Regions from separate parts of the Kitasatospora sp. NPDC092039 genome, predicted to be linked through region 2. Evidence: riboswitches for the same ligand, from Rfam matches in the RefSeq annotation. Region 2 holds a riboswitch; the other holds the start of a gene.
The links. A riboswitch is a leader RNA that binds a small molecule or an ion and turns the genes downstream of it on or off. The one in region 2 is predicted to bind glycine.

Region 1 (7,010 bases), on a different contig from region 2:
TCAGCACGGCTGCGGAGAGCAGGTTGGCGGTCATCAGCCAGGTGATGCTGGACGCGGAGACGTTCAGTTCCTTGGCCAGCGAGGGCAGGATCGGGACGACCGCGGTCTGCACCACGCTGAACGACAGCATCGCCAGGATGAGGGCCGGCAGGACCCGGGCGCTGCTCTGCTTCTCGGCCGCGGTGGTGGGCTGTGGTGCCTCACTCACGGTTGCTTCCTCTCGTACATAGTGAATGAACTGAAGTAACCATGCCGGGTGATACTTCAGAGTGTCAAATATCGAGTGGTTAAGCTTTGGCAAAGGCGAACGGTCCGGTACGCGACAAGGGCCCCGGACGGTGTCCGGGGCCCTTGTCGCGCGGTGGTGTCAGACGAGCGGCCGTACGGGGGCCGGGCGGGACGAGGCGGCGGCCGGGGTCGAGTCGGTCGGCGAGCCGTGGGCCTGGCCGGCGGTGGTGTCGTGGACTTCGACGTGCTCGCGGCGGAGCTCCTCCCGGACCATCTCCTCGGTGGTGTACCGCTCGACGATCAGGCGGACCCGCTCGATGGGGGCGAGGTGCTTGTGGACCACCGGGCGTTCCTCGCGGAGGGTGACCTCCTCGACGGCCTCGGCGATGTCCTTCTCGGTGAGCGCGGCACGCTCGGCCTCGCTGACCGGCATCCGTTCGACCCGGACGCGCTCCCGGACCACCGGGACGCGGCGCTCGACCTGTTCGGTCGTCACGTACTTGCGCAGCTTCGCGGTGCCGAGGGTGTGCCACTCGGTGGTGATCTCCAGCCGCTCCTCGCGGCAGGTGATCTCGACCGGGCCGCTGGGAGCGGAGCCGGTGTTCGCGGCGGTGGTCGTGGTGGGGGCGGACGCCGCCGGGGCGGGCGCGGGGGCCGGCTGCGAGTGCGGCCTCGGCTCCAGGGCGGGCGCCACGGACGGGGTGGTCGGCGGGGCGGTCGAGGCGGTGCTGGCGGCCGCGGGAGTGCTGAGGGTCCGCATGTCGGCCTCCGGGGCGGTCCTGGTGGTGTCGGCGACGGTGAGGGTCGGGGCGGTGGAGCCGGGCGCGGCGGCGGCGGGAACCGGGGTCCTGGCCGGGGCCGGCTCGGGCGAGCGCTCGGGACTGTGGAAGGTGAGCGGCTTGGCCGGGGCCGCCGCGGTGGTGGTGGCGGCTGCTGCCGTGGTGCCGAAGTCGAGGTCGGGCTGCTTGGCGTGGCTGCCGTTCTCGCCGTTCGGGCGGCCGTCCATCGAGGTGTCGAGCCCGTAGTAGCGGTAGAGCTGGAGCTCCTGGGCGGGGGACAGGTGCTGGCCGACGCCGAAGTCCGGCGACTCCTTCACCAGCGACTTGTCGTACGGCACCCGGAGTTCCTCGCCGGAGAACTCGCTCGTGGTCAGCGGGACGAAGGCGTCCCGGCCGAAGATGCCGGTCCGGACCGCGGCCCACTCCGGCCGGCCGGTGGCGTCGTCCAGGTAGACCTCGTCGACCGTGCCGATCTTGTCTCCGTTGCGGTCGACGGCCTTGTGACCGATGAGGTCCCGTGGGTCGATGTCGGTCTGCACTCTTTCCTCCCGTGCGCTGAGCCTGCGGAAGTCCCGCAGAAAGGCGGCCGGAGCACCCGTGCCGGTCGCCACTTCACACCAAAAGCCATGAATCGGGCGGTCGCTACCGGGGTGCGCCCGGACGGGCGGCGCGCTGGACCGTCCGGGGGACGCGCGTAGACCCCGAGTGACCTGACGCACCCGTGATCGGAGGGCCTCCCGCTGGTACCCTGGGCGGCGACCGCAGAGCCCGCTCGGGAGAGTCTCCGACCGCGAAAACCGCTGGTCGGGGCGCCGAAGGAGCAACTCCTCCCCGGAATCTCTCAGGCATCCGTACCGTGTGGGGTAGGTCACTCTGGAAAGCAGGGCAGGAGTGTCGGCATGGGAGCCGGCGATCACCACCCTCACCGACGGTGCAAGCCGGCGGGGTGCCACAGCGCTCCGTGCGGGTGAAGCTCTCAGGTCCCGATGACAGAGGGGGAGGCCTGTCGGGTCCGCCCGCCCCGGTTCGTCCGCTGTGCGCAGCGGCGACGGCCGGCCGGCGTGCGTACCCCCGCCGGTCCGTGACCAGGAGGCCTCGACCACCATGAACGCCCAGCCGAACGCGGGACGCCCCACCAGCGCCTCGACCCTCACCGAGCTTGAGCTGGCCAGCCCCTTCGAGAACCGCCACATCGGCCCCGACGCCGCCGCGCAGGAGAAGATGCTGGCGTCCGTCGGCTACGGCTCGCTGGACGAGCTCGCGGCCACCGCGGTGCCCGAGGCGATCCGTTCCATCACCGCCCTGGACCTGCCCGCGGGCCGGACCGAGGCCCAGGTCCTGGCCGAGCTGCGCGAGCTGGCCGGCCGCAACCAGGTGCTCCAGCCGATGATCGGCCTGGGCTACTACGGCACCTTCACCCCGCCGGTGGTCCTGCGCAACGTCATGGAGAACCCGGCCTGGTACACCGCCTACACCCCGTACCAGCCGGAGATCTCGCAGGGCCGCCTGGAGGCGCTGCTCAACTTCCAGACCGTGGTCTCCGACCTGACCGGCCTGCCGACCTCCGGCTCCTCGCTGCTGGACGAGGGCACCGCCGCCGCCGAGGCGATGGCGCTGGCCCGCCGCGTCACCAAGGTCAAGGGCGGTGTCTTCCTGGTCGACGCCGAGACCCTGCCGCAGACCGTCGCGGTGATCAACACCCGCGCGGTGCCGACCGGCGTCGAGGTCGTCGTCGCCGACCTGTCCGAGGGCATCCCGGCCGAGATCGCCGAGCGCGGCGTCTTCGGCGTGCTGCTCCAGTACCCGGGCGCCACCGGCGTGGTCCGCGACCTCGCCCCGGTGATCGAGCAGGCGCACGGCCTGGGCGCGATCGTCGCCGTCGCCGCCGACCTGCTCGCGCTGACCCTGCTCAAGTCCCCGGGCTCGCTGGGCGCCGACATCGCCTGCGGCACCTCGCAGCGCTTCGGCGTCCCGATGGGCTTCGGCGGCCCGCACGCCGGCTACCTGTCGGTGCGCGCGGAGTACGCCCGCTCGCTGCCCGGCCGCCTGGTCGGCGTCTCCGTCGACGCCGACGGCAACCGCGCCTACCGCCTGGCGCTGCAGACCCGCGAGCAGCACATCCGCCGCGAGAAGGCCACCAGCAACATCTGCACCGCCCAGGTGCTGCTCGCCGTGATGGCCTCGATGTACGCCGTCTACCACGGCCCGGACGGCCTGGCCGACATCGCCCGCCGCACCCACCGCTACGCCGCCGCCCTCGCCGAGGGCCTGCGGGCCGGCGGCGTCGAGCTGCTGCACGGCGAGTTCTTCGACACCGTCACCGCCGTCGTCCCGGGCCGCGCCGCCGAGATCGCCGCCGCCGCCCGCGCCAACGGCATCAACCTGTACCAGGACGGCGAGGACCGGATCTCCGTCTCCACCGACGAGACCACCACCCGCGAGCACCTGGCCGGCGTCTGGGCCGCGTTCGGCGTCCCCGCCGCCGAGGTCGCCGAGGCCGCCGACGCGCTGCCCGCCGCGCTGCTGCGCGAGGACGAGTACCTGACCCACCCGGTCTTCCACAGCCACCGCTCGGAGACCGCCATGCTGCGCTACCTGCGCCGCCTGTCGGACCGGGACTACGCGTTGGACCGTGGCATGATCCCGCTGGGCTCCTGCACCATGAAGCTCAACGCGACCACCGAGATGGAGGCGGTGACCTGGCCGGAGTTCGGCCAGCTGCACCCCTTCGCGCCGATCGACCAGGCCCAGGGCTACCTGACCCTGATCCGCCAGCTGGAGCAGCAGCTGGCCGAGGTGACCGGCTACGACGCCGTGTCGATCCAGCCGAACGCGGGCTCGCAGGGCGAGCTGGCCGGTCTGCTGGCCGTCCGCGCCTACCACCACGCCAACGGCGACACCCAGCGCGACGTCTGCCTGATCCCGTCCTCGGCGCACGGCACCAACGCGGCCTCCGCGGTGATGGCCGGCATGCGCGTGGTCGTGGTGAAGACCCTGGTCGACGGAGACGTGGACGTCGACGACCTGAAGGCCAAGATCGAGCAGCACCGCGACAACCTCGCCGTGCTGATGGTCACCTACCCGTCCACCCACGGCGTGTACGAGACCCAGATCACCGACATCTGCGCCCTGGTGCACGAGGCCGGCGGCCAGGTGTACGTGGACGGCGCCAACCTGAACGCCCTGGTCGGCCTCGCCAAGCCGGGCAAGTTCGGCGCGGACGTCTCGCACCTGAACCTGCACAAGACCTTCTGCATCCCGCACGGCGGTGGCGGCCCGGGCGTCGGCCCGGTCGCGGTGCGCGCCCACCTGGCGCCGTACCTGCCGAACCACCCGCTGCAGGAGGAGGCCGGCCCGGCCACCGGCGTCGGCCCGATCTCGGCCGCGCCGTGGGGCTCGGCGGCCATCCTGCCGATCTCCTGGGCGTACGTCCGGCTGATGGGCGGCGAGGGCCTCAAGCACGCGACCCAGATCGCGGTGCTGAACGCCAACTACATCGCCAAGCGCCTGGCGCCGCACTTCCCGGTGCTCTACACCGGCCCGGGCGGGCTGGTCGCGCACGAGTGCATCATCGACCTGCGCCCGCTGACCAAGGAGACGGGCGTGACGGTGGACGACATCGCCAAGCGCCTGATCGACTACGGCTTCCACGCGCCGACGATGTCGTTCCCGGTGGCCGGCACGCTGATGATCGAGCCGACCGAGTCCGAGGACCTGCACGAGATCGACCGGTTCTGCGACGCGATGATCACCATCCGGGCCGAGATCGACAAGGTCGGCTCGGGCGAGTGGGCGGCCGACGACAACCCGCTGCGCAACGCCCCGCACACCGCCGCCACGCTGGCCGGCGACTGGGCGCACGGCTACTCGCGGCAGGAGGCGGTCTTCCCGGCAGGTGTGAACCCGGCCGACAAGTACTGGCCGCCGGTGAGCCGGATCGACGGCGCGTACGGCGACCGCAACCTGGTCTGCTCCTGCCCGCCGCTGGACGAGTACGGCGTCTGACCGGACCGGGCCCCGGAGGTCCGGGTCGGACGGCAGGGCCCCGGCGGAGTTTCCGCCGGGGCCCTGCCCGTTGCGCCGGTCGAGTCGGCGGCTGCCCCCGCCGTACGGACGGACCGGGTGGTCAGGCCGCGTGGGCGACGGGGCGGCGCGGGGCGATCACCCGGCCGTCGGGCAGCAGTTCCCCGGTGTCCTCGAACAGGACGACGCCGTTGCAGAGCAGGCTCCAGCCCTGCTCCGGATGGCGGGCCACCGACGCGGCCGCCTCGCGGTCCTCGGACTCGGCCGTCGGGCACTCAGGACGGTGCTGGCACATACGCGTACCCTCGCTTCGCTCTGCGATCCTCCCCGTGGTGCGGCGCCGGAGGTCGTACCGTCCGGAACCGCCGCGGTGGTCGGATCCTGTCCGCACGCCGGCCAGGTGTGGACCGGCGTTCAAGTGGGTAGGACAGGTGGTCCTTCCACGCTGGTTCCCAGTGTCGGCATCCTGCGACCCGCGCGCAGGGATTTCGTGACATGCGCCACAACTCCCGGGCAGAGATCACCCGTTCAGGTGGGGCCGACGGGAAAAGACGCACCAGTGGGTCAGCCGGGGCATGGCCCGATGAGGCCATGCCGGATGGCTCGTTCGGGTGGTCGCCGATCGGGTGGGGGCCTTCGCGGCGGGCCGGGAGGGTGCGCGGGCGCCGCCGAGGTCGTCGGGAGGGTGCGCGGGCGCGGTCGAGGGCCGTCGGGCGGGTGGGCCCGGCGGCCCTCGGGGTCGTCGGCGGGTGTCAGGAGGAGCCGAGCAGCAGCGGCCGGGGGAGCGGGGCGCGGACGAGCAGCGGCAGCAGCTCGGCGGCCGGGTAGGCGCGGTGGGCGGTGACGCCGAGCGGGGCCGGGGCCAGCGGGATCAGCAGGTCGGCGGCCGGGCCGGCGTCGGGGCTGTGCAGCCACAGCGCCGTGGCGTACTGGCCGGGGAAGGTCAGCAGCCGGGGCTGTTGGCGGGTCCGGGAGCTCTGGGCGAGCTGCCAGGCCTCGCGCAGCGCCCGGACCGTCGAGTCGAGGTAGGGGCCGGCGGTGAAGTGGGAGAAGCTGTGGCCCTCGGCGCTCTGCACGACCTCGGCGGCGGCGGCCACCTCGGCGCCGTCCTTGATCAGGAAGCGCCAGCCGGTGCGGCGGGCGGCCGGCAGCTCCGGCCGCGGGCCGTCGAGGACGTGCACCGCGAGCGGGTGGGCGGGGAGCAGTGGGCCGGTCGGATGACGCAGGGCTGCGGCGGCGGGCTGGCGCAGTGCGGTCTCCGAGTCGAGCGCGCCCAGGACCGCGCGCAGGGCGCTCGGTGGGGGCTGGGGGGGTTGCAGAGTCATGGCGGGTCCGCCTCTCCTAGCGAGATCGGCGTGCGAGTGCGGCATACCGGCGTGGCGGGCGACGCGTCCTCGATGACGGGGCCCGGCCGTGTCCGGTTGTGCAGGATCGCGGTGCCCGGCACGGTCGCCGCCGTCGACGTGGGGTTCGGAGCGGGGCGGGCCGGCCGGAGCGCTGTGCGAATTCGAACAGGTGCGCAGGGTGATCTGTTTATCACAGGCAGTGGCGCCGAGCAAGTCCACAGTTCCTCTGATTTTCCGTCAGATGCCTTGCAATGCAAGCCAGTACGCGCGATCGGGTATCGATCTTCGAGGTGGGCATGATGCTTGCACGGTCGGTCGACCGGGTGCTCGACGGGGTGGCTCTGGAGGAGGGGACCGTGGGCGAGAAGGTCGTGGCGACTCGGGCGGAACTGGCGGACCGGCAGCAGTACCGGCGCAAGCTCCACGCCTGTCTCGAAGCGCTCGGACGGATGCTCCGGGAGGACCGGTTCGACCGGCCGCGGGCCGTGGTGGGCCTGGAGATCGAGCTCAACCTGGCCGACGAGCAGGGCCTGCCGGCCATGAACAACGCGCAGGTGCTGAGCGCGATCGGCTCCAGCGACTTCCAGACCGAGCTGGGCCGGTTCAACATCGAGGTCAACATCACGCCGCACCG
Region 2 (7,010 bases):
GGGCCGCCCTGCTGGCCGGGGAAGACCGCGGAGTTGATCTTCTTGGCGTACTCGGCCTTGGACAGGATGACGCCGCCGCGCGGGCCGCCCAGGGTCTTGTGGGTGGTGGTGGTGACCACGTCCGCGTACGGGACCGGGTTCGGGTGCAGCCCGGCGGCCACCAGACCGGCGAAGTGCGCCATGTCCACCATGAGCAGCGCGCCGACCTCGTCGGCGATCCGGCGGAACGCGGCGAAGTCGAGCTGGCGCGGGTAGGCCGACCAGCCGGCGATGATCAGCTTCGGCTGGTGCTCCTTGGCGAGGCGCTCGACCTCGGCCATGTCGACCTGACCGGTCTTCTCGTCCACGTGGTACGCGGCCACGTTGTAGAGCTTGCCGGAGAAGTTGATCTTCATGCCGTGGGTCAGGTGACCGCCGTGGGCCAGGGACAGGCCCAGGATGGTGTCGCCCGGCTGGATCAGCGCGAACATCGCGGCGGCGTTGGCCTGCGCGCCGGAGTGCGGCTGGACGTTGGCGTGCTCGGCGCCGAACAGCGCCTTGATGCGGTCGATCGCGATCTGCTCGACCACGTCGACGTGCTCGCAGCCGCCGTAGTAGCGGCGGCCGGGATAGCCCTCCGCGTACTTGTTGGTGAGCACCGAGCCCTGGGCCTCCATGACCGCCACCGGGGCGAAGTTCTCGGAGGCGATCATCTCCAGGGTGGTCTGCTGGCGGTGCAGCTCGGCGTCGACCGCGGCGGCGATCTCCGGGTCGAGGGCGTGCAGGGACTGGTTGAGAACCGTCATGGTGTGGTCTTCCCGGGAGGAGGAGGGAAAGGGGCCGGGGCGGGGCGGCCGCCGCGCGACCGCCCCTGGCAGGCGGATCAGCCCTGGGGGTTGGTGAGCGCGTCGTACTCGGCGGCGCTGAGCAGCTCGTCGGTGGCCTCGACGCGCACCTTGAACAGCCAGCCGCCCTCGAACGGGGCGCTGTTGACCAGGGCGTTGTCGTCCAGGACGTCCTGGTTGACCTCGGTGACCTCGCCGGTCACCGGGGAGTACAGGTCGCTGACCGACTTGGTGGACTCCAGCTCGCCGCAGGTCTCGCCGGCGGTCACGGTGTCACCGACCTCGGGGAGCTGCACGTAGACGATGTCACCGAGCGCGTCGGCGGCGTGCGCGGTGATGCCGACCGTGGAGACACCCTCCGCGTCCGCGGCGGTCAGCCACTCGTGCTCCTTGGTGTACTGCAGGTGCTGGGGGTTGCTCATGGCGTCATTCTCCAGGATGGGAAGCGGGTACGACGAAGCGGGCCGCCGCGCGGACGGCCGCGACGTGCGTGTATGGGGAAAACCGGGGCCCGCGGGGGCTCAGCGGGCGCGCTTGTAGAACGGCAGCGCGACGACCTGGACGGGCTCGTGCTTGCCGCGCACGTCCACCGCGACGGTGGTGCCGGGGGCGGCGTGGGCGGCGTCGACGTAGGCCATCGCGATCGGCTGCCCCAGCGTCGGGGACGGCGCGCCGGAGGTGATCCGGCCGATCGGCTCGCCGTCGGCGGAGACCACGGTGTACTCGGCGCGCGGCACCCGCTTGCCGTCGGAGACCAGGCCGACCAGCACCTTCGGCGGGTTGGTCTCGGCCGCGGCGGCGGCCTGCTCCAGCGCCTTGCGGCCGACGAACGCGCCCTCGTTGGTGGTCTTGTCGAAGCGGACGACCCGGCCCAGGCCGGCGTCGAACGGGGTGAGGTCGGTGGACAGCTCGTGCCCGTACAGCGGCATGCCGGCCTCCAGGCGCAGCGTGTCGCGGCAGGACAGGCCGCACGGGACCAGGCCGTGGCCCTCGCCCGCGGCGGTCAGCGCCTGCCAGACCGGCTCGGCGTCGACCGGGTGGCAGAAGATCTCGAAGCCGTCCTCGCCGGTGTAGCCGGTGCGGGCGAGCAGCACGTCGCGGCCGTCCACCTGGGCCGGGAGGATCGCGTAGTACTTCAGGCCGGGCAGGTCGGCGTCGGTGGTCTTCGCCAGGACGGCGGTGGCCTCCGGGCCCTGGACGGCGATCAGCGCGTAGGTGTCGCGGTCGTCGGTGACGACGGCGTCGAAGCCCTTGGCGCGGGCGATCAGCTCGTCGAGGACCAGCTGGGCGTTGGAGGCGTTGGCGACGACCAGGAAGGCGTCCTCGCGCAGGCGGTAGACGATCAGGTCGTCCAGGATGCCGCCGTCCTCGGCGCAGATCATGGTGTAGCGGGCGCGCAGCACGCCCAGCGCGGAGACGAAGCCGACCAGCGCGTGGTCCAGCATCTCGCCGGCCTGCGGGCCGGTGACGGTGATCTCGCCCATGTGCGAGAGGTCGAACAGGCCGGCCTTGGTGCGGACCGCGAGGTGCTCCTCGCGCTCGCTGCCGTAGCGCAGCGGCATGTCCCAGCCGGCGAAGTCGGTCATGGTCGCGCCGAGGGCGCGGTGCAGCGCGTCGAGCGCGGTCAGGCGGAGGGACGACATGGCCAGGAACTCCTCGGTCGGGGCACTCAGGGGTGCGCGCACCGGACCGGACCCGCTCGGGGGCCGACCCTGCGCGCGGGCATGCGGCGGCGTGGGTCTCCCCATCTGTCGTCGAACCTGAGAGCTTCACCGCCCACCTGCCCGCAGCTGTTTCCAGCTTGGGGGACAGCATGGCGGCTTGCACCGTGGGTGGGCGCACGACAGGGCCGGGCGCCGCTTTCCAGATGTGCCTAACCCGTGCGGTAGGGGTGCCTGAGAGATTCCGGGGAGGACTTGCTCCTTCGGCGCCGGCTGTGCCTGAACGGCACTCCGGGCTCTCCCGCGCGGGTTCGAGCGGCCGGTATGGAGTTGTGGGGGCCCGCGGCGCATGCCGTCGGACGCGCACATCATGGCACGTCCGGGACGACGAGGGGAGGGGGGACCCGGTCACACCGCGCGGGACCCGAACACGAGTCCTGACCGCGCCCCCGCGCGCCTCTAGACTGCTGCGCGTCGGCGCAGCAGAGGGCGGCCGAACGGCAGAGGGCGGAATCGGCGGCGCATGGGGTACCCGGTGGAGCAGCAGCAGGGGTGGGGCGGACCGGAGGAGGCGCCGGCGGGCGGCTCCTGGCCGGCCAACGAGCTGGAGCAGGTGCTGACCGCGGCCCTGGGCGACCCGGGCGCGACGCCGCGGGTGATCGAGGTGCTGGCGCGCAGCCAGGTGTGGGTGCCGCTGCCGGCCGGGGGCGACCCGCAGGGGCAGTCGCTGGACCTGCCGACGATCGAGCTGGGCGGCGACCCGTACGTACCGGTGTTCTCCTCGCAGGAGGTGTTCCTCCAGCAGGCGCCCGGGATGGCCTTCGCGATCGCGCCGGTGTGGGAGTTCGCCCGCGGGCTGCCGCTGGGCGTGGGCATCGCGGTGAACCCGGAAGCGGTGGTGGGCCTCCCGGTCCCGCCGCAGGGCGTCGCCGAACTGCGCCGCGGCCCCCGCGAGGACCGCTGGGACGGCGCCGGCGACCTGGCGCCGACCGGCGGGCGGGTGGCGCTGCGCGAGCCGGTGCCGGGCGAGGACCCGGAGCACTTCCTGGCCGCCTGCCGGGCCGAACTCTCGGCGCTGCCGGGTGTGCTGACCGCCCGCAGGGCGCTGGCCAGCATCGAGGGCGAGCCGACCGTGATGTTCGTGGGCGTCCAGTTGGACCCGGCGGCGCCGGCCGATCCGGCCGCGGTGAACGACGCGCTCGGCCGAGCGCTGGGAACCGCGCCGCTGCCCGGCGGCGTCCACCTCGTACTGCTCGACCTCGCCGACGACCCGGTGGTCGAGTGGCTGCTCACCCGGGTACTGCCCTTCTATACGCGGGCGTGAGCGGGTTCGTATCAGAGGCACGTCGCCGTGGCGGTGGCCGGTGCCGCGCCATAGGGTGCGTGCAGACGGCCGACGGGCCGGCGGGTTGAGGGAAAGAGGCGCGGCGAGGTGGGCGCATGAGTGCGGGAACGGGAGCGGGCGGTGTGCCGGGGGCCTGGGGCCAGGCACCGGTCGCCGGGCGCCCGGGAGCTGATCCCGGCGCGTTGGAGCGCGCCCTGGGCGATGTCGCGCCGGAGCGCTACGACGCGTACGAGCGGCTGCTGCACGCGCTGGCGGACGGCCGGGTCTGGATGCTGCTGTGGCACGGCACGCCGGGCAGCCCGGACGCGCAGTACGGGAACATGGAGATCAGCGGCCACGGCTACGCGCCGGCCGTCACCTCGCCCGAACAACTGACCTCCTCCGGCTGGGCGCGGGCCCACGAGGTCATCTCCGGCCGGGAGATCGCGGCCTCGCTGTACCGCACCCGCTGGGGCCTGTGGCTCAACCCGCACGCGCCCGGCGGGGGCGTCGGGGTGCCGTGGGCGGACCTGCGGCGGGTCGCCGCGGGCCTGGACCGGCTGCCGGCCGGGCCGTTGAAGCTGAGCGAGCCGCAGCTGAACGCCCAGCCGTTCTTCGCGCTGCTGGAGCGGCAGGCCGGCGAGGTGCGCGCGGTACGGGCGCTGCGCCGGGCCTGGGTGCAGCCCGCGGTGGGGGAGCCGTACCTGGCGATCGGCCTCGACCTGTACGAGAGCTCGCCGCCGGCGGTGGAGGCGGTGCGGGCGCTGATGCGGCGCGCGATCGCGGTGGCCCCGGAGGGGCTCGCGGTGTCCACGGTGGCGATGTCGGACGAGTACGACCCGGTGGCGCTGTGGATGCGCGCCAACGCCCGGCCGTTCTTCGACCGGGAGTCGGGCCGCCCGCCGACCGGTCCGTACCCGCCGGTGCCCCCGCCGCCGTACCCCGGGCACTCGATGCCGGGCTACGCGTACGGCACCCAGCCGCCGGCGCCGGGCTGGCAGCAGCCGTCGCCGCAGCGGCCTTGGCCCGGCTACCCCGGGCGCTGATTCCCGAAACCCATTCCCGCGAAGCCGACTTGATTGTCCGTCAAGTCGGCTTCGATGCTTTCCGGACGAATTTCCGGATGTGCGGCCCGGTCATCTTGACATGGCAGTTACAGCCATGTGAAGAGGTGTATGCCGAAGATCGGGAAGGTGCATGCGCGCAGATCACAGTTGGGCATCTGTCGGTTGTCAGGGCTGGCGCAAGCCAGTTCGGATGGCAGAGAGTTCTGCGCAACGCACCGCGCGTGCTGGAACCCCACAAAGGTGAGCGCGCACGCCGACAGCCCGGCCACGCGACGCCCATCCCGCGTGGTGGCAGTGCCTGTGCACGAAGCACTGCCGTCAAGACCCGCTCCTCCTAAGCACTTCCGCACGTCCGCAGCCGCACCGCCGAAGCCGGCGACCGGCACCCGTGGGCCGGCCACCGTCGGCGAGGGGACCTACTGACCATGACCGCATCCGTGACCACCGCCGGGAACGATCCGGAGGCACCCGCCGCCGCAAGCCCGGCCAAGACGATCGAGGGCCGCTCCCTCGGTCAGATCGCCTGGACCCGCTTCAAGCGGGACAAGGCCGCCGTCGTCGGCGGCGTCGTGGTGATCCTGTTGATCCTGCTCGCCGTGCTGGCCAAGCCGATCGAGTCGCTGTTCGGGCTGGATCCGGACGCCCTCCACCAGGACCTGCTGGACGCCGACCTCGGTGGCCTGCCGTTCGGCGACTGGGGCGGCATGAGCTGGGAGCACCCGCTCGGCGTCGACCCGCTGCAGGGCCGTGACCTGCTGACCCGCGTCATCGAGGGCTCCTGGGTCTCCCTGCTGGTCGCCTTCGGCGCGACCGTGCTGTCCAACACCATCGGCACCGTGCTCGGCATCATGGCCGGCTACTACGGCGGCTGGGTGGACACCCTGATCAGCCGGGTGATGGACGTCTTCCTGGCCTTCCCGCTGCTGCTCTTCGCCATCGCGATCTCGACCTCGCTGCAGGGCGGCGCGTTCGGCCTGCACGGCCTGCCGCTGCACATCCTGGTGCTGATCTTCGTGATCGGCTTCTTCAACTGGCCCTACATGGGCCGGATCGTGCGCGGCCAGACGCTCTCGCTGCGCGAACGGGAGTTCGTCCACGCGGCCCGCAGCCTCGGCGCGCGCGGCCCGTTCATCCTGTTCAAGGAACTGCTGCCCAACCTGGTCGGTCCGATCCTGGTCTACTCGACCCTGCTGATCCCGACCAACATCCTCTTCGAGGCCGGGCTGAGCTTCCTCGGCGTCGGCATCCAGCCCCCGCAGGCCTCCTGGGGCGGGATGCTCCAGGACGCCATCCGGTACTACCAGGTGGACCCCCAGTACATGGTGGTCCCCGGGCTGGCGATCTTCGTCACCGTGCTCGCCTTCAACCTGCTCGGCGACGGCCTGCGCGACGCCCTCGATCCCAAGAGCAACTGACCCAGCGTCATCCACTGGCCCCGAGTCATCACATGACCCTGCGTCAGGACCCTCCACCGCCTCCACATCCCTCAAGGGGTTGATCTCACCCATGCGTAGGTCCCGTACCGTCGCCCTGACCGCTGCGGCCGCCGCCGCGGTCCTGGTCGTGACCGGTTGCACCAGCTCGTCGAAGAGCGGCGGCTCCTCCTCGGCCTCCGGCTCCGCCGGGGGCGGCGCCAACGCGGCCACCAAGAGCATCGTCAACGCCTCGGACAAGAAGGGCGGGACGGTGACCTACGAGATGAAGGGCACCCCGGACTCGCTCGACCCGGGCAACACGTACTACGCGTACATCTACAACTTCTCGCGGCTGTACTCCCGCGCGCTGACCACCTTCAACCCGGCGCCGGGCGAGGAGGGCAACAAGCTCGTCCCGGACCTCGCCGAGTCGATGGGTCAGCCGAGCGCGGACGGCCTGACCTGGACGTACAAGCTGCGGGCCGGCCTGAAGTACGACGACGGCACCCCGATCACCTCGAAGGACGTCAAGTACGCCGTCGAGCGCTCCAACTACACGGACGTGCTCACCAACGGCCCGACGTACTTCCGCAACCTGCTGGTCGACAACCCGACGCCGTACGAGGGTCCGTACAAGGACAAGGCCGGCGGCCTGAACTCGATCGAGACGCCGGACGACACCACGGTGGTCTTCCACCTCCAGCACCCGTTCGCGGACT

Region 1: it holds a riboswitch for glycine, as region 2 does, so the genes downstream of both, gcvP (aminomethyl-transferring glycine dehydrogenase) here and gcvT (glycine cleavage system aminomethyltransferase GcvT) in region 2, are expected to answer to the same signal.

What each region holds. Positions count from the first base shown of each region.
Region 1 is NZ_JBIVSD010000018.1:168,058-175,067, reverse strand. It holds gene ACIQI7_RS30230 (MFS transporter) at 1-208, opposite strand, end outside; gene ACIQI7_RS30225 (PRC and DUF2382 domain-containing protein) at 368-1,546, opposite strand; glycine riboswitch at 1,771-1,874, shown strand; gene gcvP (aminomethyl-transferring glycine dehydrogenase) at 2,112-5,012, shown strand; gene ACIQI7_RS30215 (DUF5999 family protein) at 5,134-5,325, opposite strand; gene ACIQI7_RS30210 (hypothetical protein) at 5,783-6,355, opposite strand; gene ACIQI7_RS30205 (glutamate--cysteine ligase) at 6,733-7,010, shown strand, end outside.
Region 2 is NZ_JBIVSD010000008.1:291,009-298,018, forward strand. It holds gene glyA (serine hydroxymethyltransferase) at 1-785, opposite strand, end outside; gene gcvH (glycine cleavage system protein GcvH) at 863-1,246, opposite strand; gene gcvT (glycine cleavage system aminomethyltransferase GcvT) at 1,346-2,467, opposite strand; glycine riboswitch at 2,698-2,799, opposite strand; gene ACIQI7_RS18610 (enhanced serine sensitivity protein SseB C-terminal domain-containing protein) at 3,009-3,809, shown strand; gene ACIQI7_RS18615 (enhanced serine sensitivity protein SseB C-terminal domain-containing protein) at 3,926-4,855, shown strand; gene ACIQI7_RS18620 (ABC transporter permease) at 5,302-6,291, shown strand; gene ACIQI7_RS18625 (ABC transporter substrate-binding protein) at 6,383-7,010, shown strand, end outside.